2 regions of the Natronincola ferrireducens genome follow, and region 1 is predicted to be linked to the other one. Evidence: a T-box and tRNA genes for the amino acid it is inferred to sense, from the RefSeq annotation. Region 1 holds a T-box; the other holds one or more tRNA genes.
What was found. A T-box is a leader RNA that pairs with one kind of tRNA and senses whether it is charged. The one in region 1 lies ahead of ileS (isoleucine--tRNA ligase), so its partner is inferred to be a tRNA-Ile.
Positions count from the first base shown of each region.

Region 2: it has a tRNA-Ile gene. The T-box ahead of ileS (isoleucine--tRNA ligase) is inferred to sense a tRNA for this amino acid. The anticodon was not compared.

Region 1 is NZ_FNFP01000001.1:515,781-525,936, forward strand. It holds gene BLS22_RS02350 (tryptophan transporter) at 64-579, shown strand; gene BLS22_RS02355 (sigma-54 interaction domain-containing protein) at 688-2,415, shown strand; T-box leader at 2,584-2,803, shown strand; gene ileS (isoleucine--tRNA ligase) at 2,899-6,003, shown strand; gene BLS22_RS02365 (Gmad2 immunoglobulin-like domain-containing protein) at 6,106-6,930, shown strand; gene BLS22_RS02370 (DsrE/DsrF/DrsH-like family protein) at 7,038-7,517, opposite strand; gene BLS22_RS02375 (HepT-like ribonuclease domain-containing protein) at 8,164-8,499, opposite strand; gene BLS22_RS02380 (nucleotidyltransferase family protein) at 8,496-8,786, opposite strand; gene BLS22_RS02385 (hypothetical protein) at 9,108-9,530, opposite strand; gene BLS22_RS14965 (hypothetical protein) at 9,799-9,960, opposite strand; gene BLS22_RS02390 (hypothetical protein) at 10,031-10,156, opposite strand, start outside.
Region 2 is NZ_FNFP01000002.1:535,853-546,008, forward strand. It holds gene BLS22_RS08175 (asparaginase) at 1-714, shown strand, start outside; gene BLS22_RS08180 (sigma-54 interaction domain-containing protein) at 1,119-2,603, shown strand; gene BLS22_RS08185 (ATP-dependent helicase) at 2,731-4,662, opposite strand; tRNA gene BLS22_RS08190 (tRNA-Phe) at 4,818-4,893, opposite strand; tRNA gene BLS22_RS08195 (tRNA-Ile) at 4,898-4,974, opposite strand; tRNA gene BLS22_RS08200 (tRNA-Pro) at 4,990-5,066, opposite strand; tRNA gene BLS22_RS08205 (tRNA-Trp) at 5,071-5,146, opposite strand; tRNA gene BLS22_RS08210 (tRNA-Ile) at 5,187-5,263, opposite strand; tRNA gene BLS22_RS08215 (tRNA-Pro) at 5,297-5,373, opposite strand; tRNA gene BLS22_RS08220 (tRNA-Ser) at 5,378-5,469, opposite strand; tRNA gene BLS22_RS08225 (tRNA-Ser) at 5,493-5,581, opposite strand; tRNA gene BLS22_RS08230 (tRNA-Lys) at 5,587-5,662, opposite strand; tRNA gene BLS22_RS08235 (tRNA-Gly) at 5,680-5,753, opposite strand; tRNA gene BLS22_RS08240 (tRNA-Leu) at 5,761-5,849, opposite strand; tRNA gene BLS22_RS08245 (tRNA-Asn) at 5,858-5,932, opposite strand; gene BLS22_RS08250 (hypothetical protein) at 6,338-7,081, shown strand; gene BLS22_RS15500 (hypothetical protein) at 7,450-7,572, opposite strand; gene BLS22_RS08255 (DUF554 domain-containing protein) at 7,807-8,520, opposite strand; gene BLS22_RS08260 (hypothetical protein) at 9,136-10,156, opposite strand, start outside.

The DNA of each region.
Region 1 (10,156 bases):
AAGATGGAATTGTTCCTTGGGAAAATAGAAAAACAATAAATAATGAAAAGGAAGGGATTTATTATGAATCTAAGAAAAAGTATTTTAACAGCATTATTGTTAGCCATCGGTCTTATTTTACACCAAATTACACCTGGTACATTGGGGGGCATAAAGTTTGATTTGTTTTTACCCTTTGTGTTTATTGCCCTGTTTCTAAATACAACCTTTAAGAACGCTTTGTTGACAGGGCTTTTAGGAGGAATTTTAACAGCTATGACCACCTCTTTTCCTGGAGGACAATTACCTAACCTTATTGACAAAGTAGGTACCTGTATCATTTTATTTGTAATTATTAAGGGGATGGAAAGCTTTAAAGACAGTCGATTTTTTGTAGGGGTTATTGCATGTTTAGGGACAGTGATTAGTGGCAGTATCTTTTTAGGGTCTGCTCTATTGATGATAGGATTACCGGCTCCTTTTATGGTATTATTTATGACCATCGTTTTACCCACCTCTTTAACCAACATATTTGTTACGATGATCATTTATCGAATTACTCAAAATACATTAAGGGTTACAGGTATGAAATTAGTTTAGATCCATAGAAAAGTAACCTGTGTACAAATCTCCTAAAGAGAATTATAATTTAAATCATAGATACACAACAAGGTAGGTATCTCTTCAAAGGGGAGGAGGAGGGCTCTTATGGAAATAAACTATAAAATAATGAAGCAGGTTTTGAATAATTCTATTAATGGTGTTGTTATCGTAGAAAACAGTGATGATATATTGTATATGAACAAAAAAGCCAGGGAAATATTAGGTATTCAGGGAAAAAGAAATGAAAAATCAAATGAAATTTTAAAAAAAGATGATTTAAGTAAATTGCAAAATCTTGATATAGAAGGATTCCATAAAATACATTATAACAATAGAATATTAGTAGCCAGCACTCTGTCAATTATAGATGAAGAAAACATAAAGAGAAGAGCATATATTCTACAGGACATTTCTAAATATGAGGCAGCGGTTGAAGAAATAAGCAAATATAAAGAGCTAACCTATACATTGGAGGCCATCATTAATTCCTCCTACGATGGTATTTATGTGACGGATGGTGAAGCCAACACCCTTATTGTTAATGGAGCCTACGAAAGAATTACTGGAATTAAGGCGTCAGAGGTTTTAGGAAAAAACATGAAGGATTTAGAAAAAAATGGAGTTTTAAATCAATCCAGCTCTATATTGGCCATTGAAAATCGCAAGCCTATTACCATAAGGCAGGTAATAAGACGAGATAAAGAAATCCTTGTCACCAGCACACCGGTTTTTTCCAGTAATGGCGACATAACCTATGTTGTTACCAATGTAAGAGATATTTCCAATTTAGTTAATCTTAAAAATGAATTAATAGATACAAAGGCACTAAATGAAAGATATTTAACTGAGCTTCAGCATATAAAGAACAAATTAGTAAATACTCCAGAAATTATTATAAAAGACTCTAATATGCTTAAAGTTATGGAGATGGCAATGAGGGTGGCGAAGGTAGATACTACTGTTTTGTTAAGTGGAGAAACTGGTGTAGGAAAGGGACAGCTGGCAGACTTTATTCATAAAAATAGTCTACGGGCTAAAGAAAATTATATAGAAATAAATTGTGGGGCCATCCCAGAGAATTTAATTGAATCAGAGCTTTTTGGATATGAAAAGGGAGCCTTTACGGGGGCTAATAAACAGGGAAAAATGGGGATGTTTGAATTAGCAAGTAAAGGAACCCTACTATTGGATGAGGTCTCTGAATTGTCTTTGGAATTACAAGTAAAGCTATTAAAAGCTTTGGAGGAAAAAAAGATTTATCGAATTGGAGGAGAAAAGCCAATTCCTATCAATAGCCGTATAATAGCGGCATCAAATAAAGATCTAAAACAGATGGTAGAGAAGGGTTCTTTTAGAGATGATTTATACTATCGTTTAAATGTAGTTCCTATACACATCTTTCCCTTAAGGGAACGTAGAGATGAAATCATACCATTATGCCTCAAGTTTCTAGAGGATTTTAATAAAAAATATGCTATGAATAAGTTTTTTGCTCCTATCACATTGAATAAACTACTTTATTATAATTGGCCGGGAAATGTTAGGGAATTAAAAAATCTTGTGGAGAGAATGGTGGTTATTGCCCCCGAAGATGAACTTACGGAGGAATTATTACCAGAGTACATTTTCAATAATCATTTTTCAAAAGAAAATTTATCCCATACAGAGATAGGAAAGGATCTGCAGTGTAGTGACATGTCATTAAAAGAGGCAACTTATGAATTTGAAAAGAGCTACATTAGAAATGCCATTAAAAAGTATGGTTCATTAAAAAAAGCAGCAAAAAACTTAAATATTGATCCTTCAACCATTAATAGAAAATTGAAAAGGTAAGGATTTGTTTACCTATGTATAATTTCTCCAAAACCTGTCAAAATTCTAATAAATGCTATATGATTCTTCAGTAATCCAAATTACTTGACTTTTAGCTAGAAGTAATTATATAATATATTTTGAAGGTTTATAAAAAGTTTTTAAATTACACCTATTCTGAAGATTATATTAAATGCTATGAAGAGGACAGTAGTGAAAGGAAACCGTTTTTAGAGAGATAATCCTTGGCTGGGAGATTATTACGGATTTTTTTACGAAGATCACCTTGGAGCAGAAGGTCTGAACATCTAGTAGGATCTTCCGTAGACATACGTTATCATGTGCTGAAGTGACAAGATATCTATTGATCTTGTAACCAGGGTGGTACCGCGGTTTATTCGTCCCTAATGTATTTTAGGGACTTTTTATAGTTTTTGGCATAATTTTTAAAGATGTTAGAAGAATAGTTAGCATAATTCAATTACTTAGAAAGGATGAGGAAACATGAAGGGATTTAAAACGCTATCTAATGGCCCTGTAGCTCAGCGGGAAAAAGCTGTAGCAGAACTATGGGAGCAAAACAATATCCTAGAAAAAAGTATCGAAAACCGTGAAGGAGCAAAGTCTTTTGTGTTTTTTGAAGGCCCTCCTACAGCCAATGGTAGACCGGGAATTCATCACGTTATATCGAGAACACTAAAGGACTCCGTATGTAGATACCATACGATGCTGGGGGAACAAGTTAAAAGAAAGGCTGGATGGGACACCCATGGTCTTCCAGTTGAGATTGAGGTAGAAAAGCAATTAAAGCTTTCTAGCAAATTAGAAATTGAGAATTATGGTATTGCAGCCTTTAACACAAAGTGTAGGGAGTCTGTTTTCTCCTATGAAAAGCAATGGAGGGAAATGACTAGGAGAATGGGCTACTCCATTGACCTAGATAACCCTTATATTACTTTAGACAATAATTATATCGAGTCCGTATGGTGGATTTTAGATAAGTTCTTTAAGGAAGGATATATTTATGAAGGACATAAAATTCTGCCCTATTGTCCTAGATGTGGAACTGGATTAGCATCCCATGAGGTTTCCCAAGGCTATAAGGAAATCAAATCCAACACCGTTATTGTACCAATGAAGCGAAAAGATGCCGATGAATATTTCTTAGTGTGGACGACAACACCATGGACATTAGCCTCCAACGTTGCCTTAGCTGTACATCCTGAAGTTACCTATGTCAAGGTGCGACACAATGATAAGGTATATATTTTGGCAAAGAATTTGGTTGGGCGAGTAGTTGGGGAAGAGTACGAAATTTTAGAGGAAATGAAGGGGCAGGATTTAGAATATGTAGAGTATGAACAATTAATGCCTTTTTTAGAAGCCGATAAAAAAGCCTTCTTTGTTACGGTTGCCGACTATGTAACAACAGAGGATGGTACTGGGGTTGTTCATATCGCTCCTGCCTTTGGTGAAGACGACTATCAAATAGGAAGAAGATATGATCTACCGGTATTCCAACCAGTAAGTGAAGAAGGGAAATATACTACAACACCTTGGGAAGGTCAGTTTGTAATCGATGCCGATATCGACATTATTAAATGGCTCCATGGTGAGGGTAAATTATTTAAAAAAGAAAAAATGGATCACAATTATCCCCACTGCTGGCGTTGTTCTACACCATTATTATATTATGGAAAACCAAGCTGGTATATTGAGATGACCAAGCTAAAGGATCAGTTGATTGCCAATAACAATTCTGTTAACTGGTATCCAGACTATGTAGGAGAAAAGCGTTTTGGCAACTGGTTAGATAACTTAAATGATTGGGCTATTTCTAGAAATCGTTATTGGGGAACACCTTTAAATATTTGGCGTTGTGAATGCGGCCACACAACTTCAGTAGGCTCTAGAAAAGAGTTAGTTGAAAAAGCTGTACAAAATATTGATGAAACAGTAGAACTCCATAGACCCTATGTAGATGACATTCAGTTAAAGTGTAGTGATTGTGATGGTATTATGACAAGGGTTACAGAGGTTATTGATTGTTGGTTTGACAGTGGTGCCATGCCATTTGCACAACATCACTACCCCTTCGAGAATAAAGAAGGCTTTGATAGACTTTTCCCAGCTGATTTTATCTGTGAAGGTATCGATCAAACAAGAGGGTGGTTCTATTCCTTATTAGCTATCTCTACCTTTGTTATGGGAGTATCCCCCTATAAAAATGTACTGGTAAATGATTTAATTTTAGATAAAAATGGACAAAAGATGTCAAAGTCTAAAGGAAATACTGTAGATCCCTTTGAGCTATTTGATAAGTATGGGGCTGATGCCCTTAGGTGGTATCTACTACATGTATCTCCAGCATGGACACCTACTAGGTTTGACATTGAGGGATTAAAAGAAGTACAAAGTAAATTTTTCACAACTATAGAAAATGTTTATGCCTTCTTCACCCTTTATGCTAATACCGATGAAATTAATCCTAAAGATTTCTTCATTGATTACAAAGATAGACCCGAATTAGATAGATGGATACTATCAAAATATAATAGCTTGATTGAAGAAGTTAGAAAGGACATGGACGTCTTTGATCTAACAAAAGCTGTTAGAAAAATTCAAGAATTTGTTAATGAAGATTTGTCTAACTGGTATATTAGAAGGGCTAGAAGACGTTTTTGGGCAACTGAATTAACAGATGATAAGAAGGCAGTATACAATACAACCTATGAAATTCTTGTAGGGGTATCTAAGTTAGTTGCGCCCTTCTCACCCTTCTTGGCTGATGAAATGTATCAGAATTTAACCAATGGTTTATCTGTTCATCTTGCAGACTATCCTGAAACAGATGGAGGTTTAATTGACAAGGCTGTAGAGGAAAAAATGGATTTAGTAAGGGATTTAGTAGGATTAGGTAGAGCTGCAAGGGCTCAATCTAAAATCAAGGTACGTCAACCTTTACAAAAGATTTTAGTAGATGGAAAATATGAACCTTTAATTTCTGACTTAGTTCCTCTAATTCAAGAGGAGCTAAATGTAAAGGAAGTTCATTTTGAAAAGAATCTCAAGGATTTTATGGACTTTAGCTTAAAGCCAAACTTTAGGGTAGCAGGACCAGAGTTAGGAAGCAAGATAAAGGTCTTTGGAAAGGCTTTAACGGAAGTAGATGCTTCGGAGGTGGTACCAAAGCTAGAGGCAGGGGAAAAAGTAACCCTAAACCTTGATGGCGAAGCCTTTGAAGTAGGTAAGGATTATGTTATGATCAATATTATTGCCAAGGAAGGCTTTACAGTAGAAATGGCAAGCAATCTTTTTGTAATCCTAGATACAACCCTAAGTGAAGAATTAATTAATGAAGGCTTTGCCCGTGAATTTGTATCTAAGGTACAGCAAATGAGAAAGAATAACAACTATGAAGTAATCGACAATATCAATATTTACTTTGATGGAGACGATGAAATTGCTAAGGCAGTAGAACTATATGGAGATTATATTATGCAGGAAACCCTAGCCTTAGCCATCGATAGAGTTCAGGATAATAGCTTTGAAAAGCAAAATTTAAATGATCATGAAACAGGTATTAAAGTTGAAAAGGTAGAAGTATAAAAATCTCTAAAAATCTCTAAAAATCTCCAGTTATTGACTGGAGATTTTTTATTCATAACTCTAGAAAAAGTGGGTATTTTAATAGGAAAAGGAGGTTTTATCATGAAAAAAATTTTTGTTTACATAATTATCCTTGTATTGATATTTGTTATGATGGGTTGCAGGGTAGAACCAGTACCAGATCCACCACCACCACAGGATGAACCCAATGGAGGTATGGAGGAGAATGGGAATTTTCATGGGGATATAAACGTAGAGCTACAGGATAGGATGAGAATTGTGGAAGAAGATACTCTTCCAGACACAATTAGAGAGTGGTTTCAACAATTTGGTGATGAAAGAGGAGGTTACGTTTATCAACATCCTGATGCCACCTATGTAAAAATCAATGCAGGGGAAAAACCTACAGGTGGCTATGGCATCTCTATCGTGGATTACCTTCATGAAGAATATCCGAGGATCATTGTAGTAGATACTAGAATTCCCGATGAGGATGATATAGTTACCCAAGTCTTGTCCTATCCATCGGTAATTTTGCAGGTTCATACAGATATGGCTGTAGAATTTGAAGTTAGAACAATAGACGACGAAGCCTTCCCCATGGAGCATACCTTAGTTTTTGCTGAGCTGGAATTGCCGGAGGAAAATGAAGAAATTAATAATCCGGTGGAAATACAGGGTAGAATTATAGCCTTTGAAGGTAGTTTTATTGTAAGAATTTTAGATGCTGAAGATGAAATCATTCATGAAGAACATCTACAGGCAGATGCAGGAGGACCAGAATGGGGAAGTTTCCAAGAAGAAATTCGTTATCCTCTTCCTAAGACAAAGGAAGGAAGAATAGAGGTAGGAGAATATAGCGCTAAGGATGGAGAGTACCTCATGAGGGACTATGTAGCCGTTAGATTTAAAAATATAGAACAATAACCTACAATTTTAATCCCAATAAAAAGATGGCTTCTACCATCTTTTTATTGGGATTCTTTACGTTGTATCAGGGACTGACATCAGATCAAAGGTTTGATATTAGTCCCTTAAATAAACAGCTGTATATCTGATGTCAATGCGTCCTTTAAGTAGGCTTTGGCATCCATTACCTCTAGCTCTGGAATTAATTCTTCCTTTTTTAATCCCATGATTTCCATAGATAGCTTACAGCCGTAGAAACGAACACCTTTTTTAACGGCACCATTTAAAAAATCTATCAGTGGAGGTGCTTCATCATCCTTCATCATTTCCAATAGCATTTCTTTACCCAACCCACTGAAATTCATTTTAGAGAGGGGTAATTCATTGGGGCCCTTAGGTGTCATCAAGCTAAACATTTTTTCATAGGTGGTTTTATCCTCTAAGGTCATTTTATTTGGATCCCGGAGCAAAAATAACCCCCAAAAAGCGAAGAACATAGTAACTTCCACCTCTATTTCTCTAGCAGCATTGGCCAGAATAAGGGCCGCCAATGCCTTATCATATTCCCCACTAAACATAAGAAGATTTATCTTTTTGTTTTCCAAGTCTGATAGCCTCCTTTAATTACAATTAAAATATCAATATAGTTTTTAGTGTAACCAAATTTTCCTATAAAAATCTTTTAAGTACAATTCATAAATGGTAGTGGTGTATTTAGATAAGACCTAAAGGAGAAATCCACATAATGTAGAATTGATTAATAATAATGGATTTTCAAAATATTTTATTGGGAGAGTTGCTATGGATAATAGAAGACAATTATCTTTTTTAAATTTAATATTGTTTTTCACAAGTCATTATTTAAGAAATAGGCTTTGTTAGTGATGAATGTTGATATTTTAGAAAATAAAAGAAAAAGGGCTATATTACTATTTTCTAGTATGTAGCCCTTTTTTTTCAAATATTTTATGTCGCATAGAAAAGAAAAGACGTCATTGCAATATCCCATACATGTGTAGGGAACGGTCTTGACCGTTCCGCTGTTGTAATAGATTCATTCATAACGGAAGGGTCAAGACCCTTCCCTACGATTTTTTATTGCACATAATCCATCTGATATGACTATCTCTAACATCTTCCTTTTACCTATTACCACTACTTTTCAGCAGGAATGGCATATAACGTTTCGAGGCTTTCCGTTGTCCTACACGCTTTTAGTAGGATGATGGAAAGCCTCTGTTAGATGATGAACTATATATAATCTGCTAATATAACCTTTACACTTCTTTTTACTTTGGGCAACTCTTTCTCTACAACATTCCATACAATTTTTATGTCAACACCAAAATAATCATGTATCAATACATCTCTTAATCCTGCCATTTCTCTCCAAGGTAGTTCTGAATAACTATTTCTTGTATCTTTTGAAATTTTCTTTGTAGCTTCTCCGATAATCTCTAGATTTCTTATAACAGCATCTTGAATTAATTGCGATTTAATGAATTTTTCTTTTCCTTCTTCTGTATACTCCTCTATGTTTTCAATGCATTCCATTATATGAATTAAGTAAATCTTATCACTTTTCATATTTCAACAACCTCATTGCTTACCTGATCCTTTAAAGTCCAATGTAAAGATTCCTCTGTAACAACATCTACTTTTCTTTTTAATAGATATTCTAAGTCATTTTTAAAACCAATTAAATCAAATAGAGAGCGTCCTTCTTCAAGTTTAACAAGCAAATCAATATCACTATCTGATTTTTCTTCCCCTCTTGCAACAGAACCAAATACCTTAATAGAAACTACTCCATATTTATCTGCAATACTATTAATTTGTTTTTTATGATCATTAATCACTCTAATTAATTTCATTATTATCACCTTCAAATAATTTCTTATTTATATTATACCTTGTATTTTATAAATAAAAAACATTAAATCCTATATTTTGCAGTTAATTTTTGCATTAGTTTGTCATCTAACGTTCCAGCATTTGCGACGTCTTCGAACTGGACCCTAAATGAATACCCCATAGTGGAGCTTAGCTTCCAGCACCCTTGTGCAAACATATTGTTATCTGCTGTCCGGTTAACGAAAGCCCTCTAAATCCACCAATTAATTCCTTTTGTTCACTAATGACTAACTTAAAAGATTGTATTATATATGAAAAATTAGACACTGCTAATAACATTACTAATCGTTAAACTTGAAAGTCACTTTATTTCTATCTTTATCGATGATTTCAACACCTTCTAGTAACTTCATTTCATCTATTTCTTCTTTACTTTTCCCACTTGTATTAAAAGTAAAGTTGCCAACGATTTTAAAATAAGGTGTTTTCTCAAGCCCTCTTTCACTACTATGTGGTCCGTTTTCTAACATCAGATCTAAATAATCCATATTGATTAAAACTTCATAGGCATCAATGTTTTCAATATCTTTTTTTGCTCCGCTAATGATGATACTGTAAGAAATTTCTGTTTTATTTGAATCTCCACCATAAGAATAGGAAGCATTCATGGCATACTTTTCACTTTGTTTTATCCCGCCATGATTGCAAGCACCCAGAGTAAAAGCAAGACAAACTGCTAAAATTATTATTGATATTTTTTTCATTCAGTCACCCCTTTCAATTATATAAATAACCCTTGCTACACATTTTTCATCAGATACGCTATAGGCTATAAAATATTTACTTCATATTTTTCATCTAATGTATAATTATTGAAGCCACTTTTCTTCTAAATCAATTTCAATACATTAAGATAAAGAATTATTGTTGACTGTTGCCTGTTAATTCCCTAAGTCGTTTTTCATTGCTAAACCAGTTTGACACATTGACTATAGTGATAACTATAATCAGTACAGCATTATAAATAAAGAGTTATTTTATATTATCTGGGCGTCTTAATGCTGAGAAAAAAGTAGCACTAATCATAGATACAACAAAAAGAGGAATTGTTTGTCCTAACACATACTTAATCAATCCCTTTTCTCTCTCTACAACCCATTTAGATATAAATTTATTATCATTGAACCAATACATGTTTATTTCTCCTCTATTACATGAAGTTCTCCTATTAAATCTTAACAAAGATAATGTTCAGTCATGTAATTTAGTTTTTGTAAATTTTTTCTATCATGCTTTCTATTCTTTCGATTTTTTCTTCAATTTTTTTAATTCGTTTAGGTAATTTAACAGCCAAACTAAAAATAAGATAAATAATTCCAATCCATATTGC
Region 2 (10,156 bases), on a different contig from region 1:
CTTGAAGAAACTGCTTATTTATTAGATTTAACAATCAAATGTTCCAAACCTATTGTAGTTGCTGGTGCAATGCGAAACAGTTCCGAACTTGGTTATGATGGACCAAGTAATTTAGCAGCAGCAGTGTGTACTGCTATCTCCCCCCATGCAATGAATAAAGGTGTTTTAGTTGTAATGAATAATGGAGTTAATGCAGCCAGCGAAGTTACCAAAACAAACACATTAAGCTTAGATACTTTTAAATCCTTAGAGTTTGGTGCCCTCGGCATAGTGGATAACGATAAAGTTATTTTTCATAGAGAGATAATTGATAGACAACATATCCCTGCCAAATCTATTGAGTTAAATGTAGATTTAATTAAGTGCGTTGCGGGTATGGACTCTCGATTACTAAAATACTGTATCGATTCAGGGGCTAAAGGTATCGTCATCGAAGCCCTAGGAAGAGGTAATGTCCCACCTAAAATGATAGAGGGTATAAAGTATGCTATAAATCATAATGTTGCTGTTATGATGGTTTCTAGATGTCCTACAGGTCGTGTTTTAGATACCTATGGTTATGACGGTGGTGGACGACAACTAAGGAATTTAGGAGTTATTTTAGGAGGGGATTTGCCAGGCCAAAAAGCCCGAATTAAGTTAATGTTAGCCTTAAGTATAACTACTGATTTAACTGCTCTAAAGGAAATCATTGAGTATAGTCAGTATCAATAGCTTTATTTCCCTGATATCTAGTCACTGCTATTTAAAATACTTTATTAACCTATGTGTTAATAAAGTATTTCTTATTTTATTAACATAAAAGAAGGATTTTTTTGAAATTTATAGAAAATTTAAACATATTTGTTTTATATGCTATCGCCGTTTAGCAAACCAACATCTTTTATTAACAAAGGGAGGCGTATATTATTAAACATATAGAACCATTATTAGATTTATTACCTATAGGTATTATAATCTTTAATGCTCAGGGAGAACTCTATTATTCAAACAAAAAGGCTCTAAAGCTTCAACATGACTTTTTAGAAATTAGTAATAGTACTATACTATCGGTTATTCTTAAGTCCATCGATTTAAATGTTTTTGAAGTAATTTCTTTGGAGCCTGAAAAAAAATTTATGGGAAATGTTTTTATTCTAGAAAAAAACAAAAATAATCCTATCTATGGCGGTTTTTTATACCATTGTGATGAAATTCATGGGATTATCCCTAGTAATCATTTTGAAGATTTTGATTCCATATTGGATTCTATTCAAGATGCTATTACTATTGATGATAAGCACGGTAATACATTATGGGCAAACAAAGCCTGTGAACAGCTATACGAAATACAAAGAGAGGAATTAATAGGAAAAAATGTTGAAGTATTAGAAAAAATGGGTATCTTTTCTCATTCTGTAGTTAAAGAAGTCCTTAAAAAGAAAGAACAGATTTCTATCCTTCATAGTAATAAAAAGGGTAAAAAGATACTAATTACTGGTAATCCTATTTTAGATCAAGAGGGTAATATTTATAAAATTATTAGTACTTCCAGGGACATTACAGAGCTTATTGTTTTAAAAAATGAATTAGAGGATATCCAAAATCAATTAGAAGAGCTACGGGAAAAACAACAAATTGTGATAAATAATTTTATTATAGAAAGCCAAATAATGAAGGATATATTACAATTGGCCAAAAGATTAGCACAAGTAGACTCTACTGTACTAATTACTGGAGAATCTGGCGTAGGAAAGGGAGAAATCGCTAAATTTATTCATGAATCAGGTTCTCGAAAGGATCATTCTCTCATCAAAGTTAATTGCGGTGCTATTCCAGAATTATTGTTGGAATCAGAGCTATTTGGATATGAATATGGTGCCTTTACTGGTTCTAAAAAACAAGGAAAAAAAGGTTTATTTGAATTAGCCCATAGGGGTACAATCTTTTTAGATGAGATTGGGGAATTGCCTTTAAGTCTTCAAGTCAAAATATTGCAGGTCATCCAAGATAAAGAAATACAACGGGTTGGTGGATTAACATCGATTCCAATTGATGCACGAATTATAGCTGCTACTAATAAGGATTTGCAAAGCATGGTAAACGAAAAAAAGTTTAGAGAGGATCTTTTTTATCGTTTAAATGTTGTTCCTATACATATACCCTCCCTCAGGGAAAGACCTGAGGATATTTTTCCATTAATAAGACATTTTTTACGGAAATATAATAAAAAATTTAATATGTCAAAACGATTAGACTCTAGTACTGTAGCTATTTTAATGAAGTATACATGGCCTGGAAATGTTAGGGAATTAGAAAATATTATTGAACGAGTAATTATTACTACACAACAGGATAATATATCCCCCCAAAACTTACCTAATTATATTATAAATGAAAGTGAGAATTCATCTGATATTAAAATTTCCTCTGCAACAAAAAATCTTAAAGATACTATTGAAGAAATAGAAAAGCAAATTATTCACAAAGCAGTGACAAAATATAAAACCACTAGAGAAGTTGCTAAAGTCCTAGGCGTTAGTCAACCTACTATCGTTAGAAAAATGAATAAGTATAAGATTGCTGAAGTTATTCTACAGGATTATGATACATCTTCTAGTTAATAGTAAATCATACTTAATATGGACTTATGGATTATTAGCTTCCTATCAATCCATAAGTCCATATTAACAGCCTCTTTAGACATTATACTTTATAACCGTTTATTGAATTTTATATCATGTTAATCTCTTACATTCTCTCATTTAAGTGTTTAATAATAATCTTATGGAATTTTTTATACTTTGTTATTCTAGGACAATTTTTTTTCATCTCTTCTACAAATCTTGATGGCTGAAGCTTTTTATCTTTTTTATACAAAGGAGAGCTAATATACAATAATTCCTTAGCCCTTGTCATCCCAACATAAAACAATCGTCTTTCTTCTTCAATAAGATGATTATCTTCAAGGCTTTTGGTATGGGGAATAACATCCTCTAAAACAGATACAATGATTACAGCTCTAAACTCTAATCCTTTGGCTCCATGCATCGTCAACAGTTGAACTTTATTTTGATTTGTTTTATCATCCTCTTTTACTTTAAAAGTGTTTTTAAAGTCTATCACATGTTGAAGGAATTGTTGGGGGTTAGAACGTTTTTTTGTTATGTCTTCTAGTTCATCTAATATTTCAAATAGCTTAGCCCCTCCAATACTTTTATCCCTACAATAGTCTTCTATATATTGGTCATAGCCTACTACCTCTCGTATATAACTAAAAGCCTCGTAGGTGCTAAACCCTCTTATCCGTTTTAAGTCCAACTCTAAATTCTCAAGATACTTCTTTTGATAAGTCTTTAGATCTCCTTTCAATTTTAAAGATGTAATTAAATCTTTATGATGATCCATGACTTGTGACAGAGCTTTTCTAGTTATGTATCTTGTTGGTTTATTGATAATACGTCTTACAGCCTCTTTATCTACTGTGTTATGGGCAGCAATCAGGTAGCTAATTATATCCTTTGCTACCCAATGATCGTATAGATTATATACATGATCTCTAGTAATATACGGAATATTATGGTCCAATAAGGTATCAATTATTGAAGTTGCTGTTATATTGGTTCTATAGATAATAGCAATTTCTTCATAGTTGTATCCCATCTTAATTAGTTGATGAATAATATCGGTAACCCTTTCATTTTCTTCCTCTTTATCTTTAGGGGTAATATAATTTATATCCACTCCCGGTTCTAGCATGGGAAGGATATTCTTTTTTACACGATAGATGTTGTTTTCTATTAAGCTGTTGGCGGTATCGATAATCTTTTCTTGTGAACGATAGTTTCTATTTAGTATGACTTTTTTAGTGTCGGGGTATATCTTGTCAAAATCTAATATAAATCGAGGTTTAGCGCCTCTGAAACTATATATGGATTGGTCATCATCTCCCACCACAAATAGGTTATTGCTTGGCTTAGTAAGAAGCTGAATAATTGCAAATTGAATACTATTTATATCTTGAAACTCATCTATCAAGATATAGGTAAAGGATTTTCTTAGTTTTTGTAGGATTGCAGGGTTATTGTATAACAATGAATAGCATTCTGTTAGCATATCGTCAAAATCAATTTTTTTACAGTCTTTTTTATAATTTTCATAGGCTGTAAGTACTCTTTGAAAATCCTTTAGGCCAATAGATTGAGGTTGAAATTCATTGTCCTCTAGGAGTTGATTTTTATACAGGGATATATCTAATAATACATCTTTTACAAATTCTTCATCCTCATAATTGTCTAATTGTAAAGTTTTTATTATATTCTTACCAACTAGATATCGTTCTCCCTCATTTAATACATTTTCTAACCTATAAGGATAATAGCTTTTTATAATTCTAAAAAAAATCGAATGAAAGGTCCCAAAATTCACATTACCATCCTTTTTAGGGATAGTTGTTATCATCTGCTGAAATCTCATCTTCATTTCTTCTGCAGCAGCTTTAGTAAAGGTAATCACTAGAATATTATTTGGATTTACCTTATGATGCTGAATTAAGTGGACAATTCTATAGGCAATAACCGTTGTTTTTCCTGATCCAGGACCGGCATAAACCATACAGGGGCCTTCGTAGTGTTGTACTGCTTCTATTTGCTCTTCATTCAATTTATTAAATATACTATCCATAACTCACCTCTTTACTAGCAATATATATAGGTATTATATCAAATTCCCTATTAAAGCTATAGATATAATACCTATATAATATATCTAACTCCATTCTATTTAAATATATCTACAAAAATTTAAAAACTAGTACATGTGTACTAGTTTTATGGAATTGGTGCCCAGAGGCGGAATCGAACCACCGACACGGGGATTTTCAGTCCCCTGCTCTACCGACTGAGCTATCTGGGCAAATTGGTGGGCTCAAGTGGACTCGAACCACCGACCTCACGCTTATCAGGCGTGCGCTCTAACCAGCTGAGCTATGAGCCCTTATGAATTTTTAAATGGTCCGGGTGGAGAGATTCGAACTCCCGACCCCATGGTCCCAAACCATGTGCGCTACCAAACTGCGCTACACCCGGATGATGGCAGGGGCGACAGGATTTGAACCCACGACATTCGGTTTTGGAGACCGACGTTCTACCAACTGAACTACACCCCTATTCAGTTTATTTTATCATGGTGGAATCTAAGATGAAATATGGTGGGCCTTCAGGGACTCGAACCCCGGACCTGCCGGTTATGAGCCGGACGCTCTGACCAACTGAGCTAAAGGCCCTTATTTATAAAATAAGGTGTTTATTAAGTTAAATGGTCCGGGTGGAGAGATTCGAACTCCCGACCCCATGGTCCCAAACCATGTGCGCTACCAAACTGCGCTACACCCGGATGATGGCGGAGAAGGCGGGATTCGAACCCGCGCGCCGCTTACACGACCTAACGGTTTAGCAAACCGTCCTCTTCAGCCTACTTGAGTACTTCTCCTAATAGCATAAAAATTAATTTTATGGCGGAGAGGGTGGGATTCGAACCCACGGCCCCTTTCGGAGTCACTGGTTTTCAAGACCAGCTCCTTAAACCGCTCGGACACCTCTCCATAAGTGGTGACCCATCCGCGACTCGAACGCGGGACACCCTGATTAAAAGTCAGGTGCTCTACCGACTGAGCTAATGGGTCTTATATTATTAAATTAGTGGAGCGGGTGAAGGGAATCGAACCCTCGCGGTCAGCTTGGAAGGCTGAAGTTCTACCACTGAACTACACCCGCATACATATGGTGCCGAAGACCGGAATCGAACCGGTACGATCTTGAAGGACCGCAGGATTTTAAGTCCTGTGCGTCTGCCAGTTCCGCCACTTCGGCACTGTTGCTGGCTCCAGAGAGAGGACTCGAACCTCCAACCTACCGGTTAACAGCCGGGTGCTCCACCATTGAGCTACTCTGGAAGGTTAATTTAAGCGATAAGCATATTATAATAATAATTGTGCTATGTTGTCAAGTAGGATTTTAAAATAAATTATTGCCAGCTATTTTAACCCTTCACAACTGTTACACTTAATTTAACGACATATTCTATTATACACTTTTAAATAAATTTGTCAACATATACAAGCCTATTTTTTATATATAATTTTATGTAATTTTTTACATATTATACTTTTAGTGTATATTTATTGATGCTTAAATATTTTCTTTATATTATGCATCATTTTTACAATTGTATATGCCTATTATTTACTCTTATATTATTGTGGCTATATGAAGAAAACTATATTTGAAAAGACTTTTATTGATAAAGCTTAATTGTAATTGTACTTAATTGGAGATTAAATAAAGGATGGTGACATATAATGAGTACCTCTGTAAATCCTGGACTTAAATTTGTTACAAAGGCTTTCCAGTTTGAAAAACAATTTGCAGCTAACAACTATTTTGGCGAAGATAAAGATAATCTCTTTAAATATAGGGAAGGTAGTATACCTATTATTGTTTCAGCACCCCATGCTGTAAAGCAAATAAGAAGTTTTAAAGTAAAAAAGCCTGATATTTTCACAGGAAGTATAGCTCTATTATTAGGGGATATTACTAATTGTCATGTGATTTATCGTACCTTCACTGGGGGAGGTGATTCTAATAACGATATAAACTGTCCATATAAAAATTTTCTTTTGAAAAAAATTAAAGAGCATTCTCTTGCTTGTTTAATAGATCTCCATGGTTTAGATAAAAAAAGAAATCTCACAGTTGACGTAGGCACCCTTAATGGCTTATCTATTGGTAAAGAAATTGAAAGTATTATTGTTAATAGCTTTAAAAGCCAAAATATCATGAATGTACGATTTAACCATTATTTTAACGCAGATAAAGCTGGAACAGTAGTAAAAACTATATGGGATGATATAGGAATTCCTTCTTTCCAATTAGAGATTAACGGACTATATAGAGATGTTAGTAAGGAAGAAAATTGGGATCGATTTTCTAGAATAGTAAAAAGTCTACATTTAATGATTTTTAAAATATATCAAATGATGGTATTAGATAAAAATCTAAATACTATAAGGTCTTCGCCCCAAGTAGCTGCTAGAAAGCACTAGGAGTTCAGTATAGATACAATATCAGCTATGAGTTTGTAACTCATAGCTGATATTGTATCTAAAAAAATTCCCTGTTTAGATAGTAAAGACATATTTTTACCTAAGATATTTTTATGCTTATATTTATCTAACAGCATTGATGAATTTCACTTGAAAATCTAAATCTTTTTGTACGATAAGGTTGAAACAACCGTAATCCTGAGATAGTTTAAACAGATTGTGCAATGGCATCTTTAAAATGAGGCGTTGAACTGTTTTGAGACTTGGTATAGTTTCAAGTAGCTTCTCCTTTTTCATCTGTTCATGGATTTTGAGAGCTTCATATCGGCCCTTACTTTCCATATAGATTCTAGGGATATGTTCTTTAATTAGTTTATTTTTAATGATTCTAGACGATTCCTTTGGCTTTTGAAGGTATGATTAGTTGTATTGTAGAGATCAACTAGCATTTTGTTAAAATCATCGTCATATCGGTTATCGTTTTGTTTCATGTGGATACTTCTTTTCAGACATAAATATTATATCCTAATTTTCGTGTCTATACTTTTATACTAACACCAAATCTATAATGTTAATAAATATAGGATTAATTATGTAACTTTATTTAGATGTTTTAATGTAGATAATCAGTATTCTATTAATTTAATAAGGAATTCTAAGAAAACGACGAGAAACATTTATACATGTCCAGTTAGGCTATAGCACTCCACACATCTTAATCTTTATTAACTAAACACTAACATCCATAACCAAGATATGGGCATAACAAACAGTAATGCAGGAAGTAGACTAGACAAATTCATCGATTTAATTTCTGCTATTCTAAGTCCTGTAACAAAAGCAATTACTCCTCCACATGCCATAAAATCAGCTACCATGTAAGGTGTTACATATGGTGTAATGAATCTTGATAATAAAAATAAACTAATGTAGATTAGAAATTGAGGAATAGCTATTAGACAAATTGATATTCCCAATGTAGAAGCAAATATTGCTGAAGCAAATAAATCTAAAACAGATTTTGCAACTAGAATTGAAGCATCATTAGTCATCGCTTCAGTCATAGCACCCATTAGGCCTGTACTACCAGTACAAATTAGAATCAAAATACTTATAAATTTTTCTGTAGATTGATTTCGATTTATCCCATTTTTATTAACATAATGTTCTTCAACTGATTTCAGTTTAACAGAAAGTGATTTTAGTTTATCTTCAAAACGAAATCCTTCACCAACAATAGCACCTAATATTAATGCCAACATAACAGCTGATAACGAATTTATTTTACCCATAAGTGTAATTCCTATGGTAATTGAAGTAATTCCAAATAATTTAGACAAGAAATCACATATTCGCTGTGGAATATATTTTCCTAAAATACTTCCTAAAATTCCACCCAATGCCACGATTGCACAATTTATTATAATTCCATAGGGCATAATATAACACTCCTTATTAATGCATTAGATACCATTAAAGTAAACTACTTCCAACATTTTGCTGCAATAAATTATAGAAATAAAAAACAACATAAATTCTAATACTTGTGTAAAAAAGGCTCCAACACCATACACAAGGATGATTTAAACTTATACCTATCACAAGTATTGGCAATAACCAAGAAGTTGTAAATTTCATAGAAGCTCTAAATTTAAAGTTATCAAAACCTTAGTTAAGTCATTTGCCCAATCTAATGACAGGCATTGTTAATATCGATGGTAAAAGAAGTATTTCAAATATCTCTAATAAAATTCTACACACTAAGAATCGTAGCTGTATTACTAAGTTCTTAAACAATGGGCCTTGGAATGAAGGCCCATTAAATGATGTAAGAATAAAGAATAAAGTATATATTAGACTGCTTTTCCATATATAAAATAAGTTAGGTTTAAGGTAGTATGGAATGAGTAAACTTAAGAGCTTAAAAAATTTTCGTCTATAGTTTACTTGGCATATATCTATATTCAAGTTTATCGCTTTAGAAAAAGCCAAGAACAAAATTATGCTATCCTAAGGGATGCTATTACTATATAATTTTTACACAACTGAAATAATTAAATTAATTTTATTGCATAGTTCGCGATTATTACTGAAGCAATTGTTACAGTTGCTATTCCAGCAGTTACAATTTTAGGAACTAAGTAATTTCTTAGGGCTGTGTACTCCTCAGCTGTCTTTCCATAAGCTTTAGCTACATCTTCAGATATAAATAATGTTGTTGGAAAACCATACATACAAGTTAAACTTAATGCAATAGCTAAATAGGTATTGACTTTTGTTATCTTAGCTAACATAACAGACATTATACCTGTACAAACACTTCCAATACCTAATACTACAGCTAAAGGAACAATCATTCCCAGTACATCTTGGGGGGTTATATTTGCAAAGCTTCTAAATAACCCAGCTAAAATTAGTACCATAAAAAGGCCTGAACAACCTGTTTTATTTAAAGAATTTTCATCTAAGAATCCAATTGCAGTAAGAATAATTCCCATAAATAAAGACATTACCATATAATGAATTATTCCATTTGTCAAACCAACTAGCACATTTGCAATTGTAGCTGCAATACCAAGTTTAGCCAATATAACAACACTGGTACTCATCTCAGGTGGTAAATTTAATAATTTCTTTCTTATATTATCTGTTTTTTCTGCCGTAGCTGCATATTGCTCAATAAGTGCATATTGCTCAATATTTCCACGATCTTTTAAAAAGTCAACAGAAGCTTTACGCATCATAATTGTAGATAACGGTAGACCCACAAAGGTTTGTACAGTCAATAACATGCTGCACAGTGCTGCAAGATATTGCATGCCATTTGCGTTAAAATGTTCACTCATAATAATTACAGCAGATATAGATCCTGAGAAAATAGGAGCTCCTGCTATCGCTTGCTCAGGCTCTATAATCATTCCACCAATAATAATTATACCAATAACACCTGTGATAACTGATGTAACAGCAATTAGAATCGTTTTCCACTGTCTTGCAAGTTCTTTAAAGTCTATAGTAGTACCTACACCAGCAATTAATATACCACTAATTACTGAACCTATTTTATCTATACCT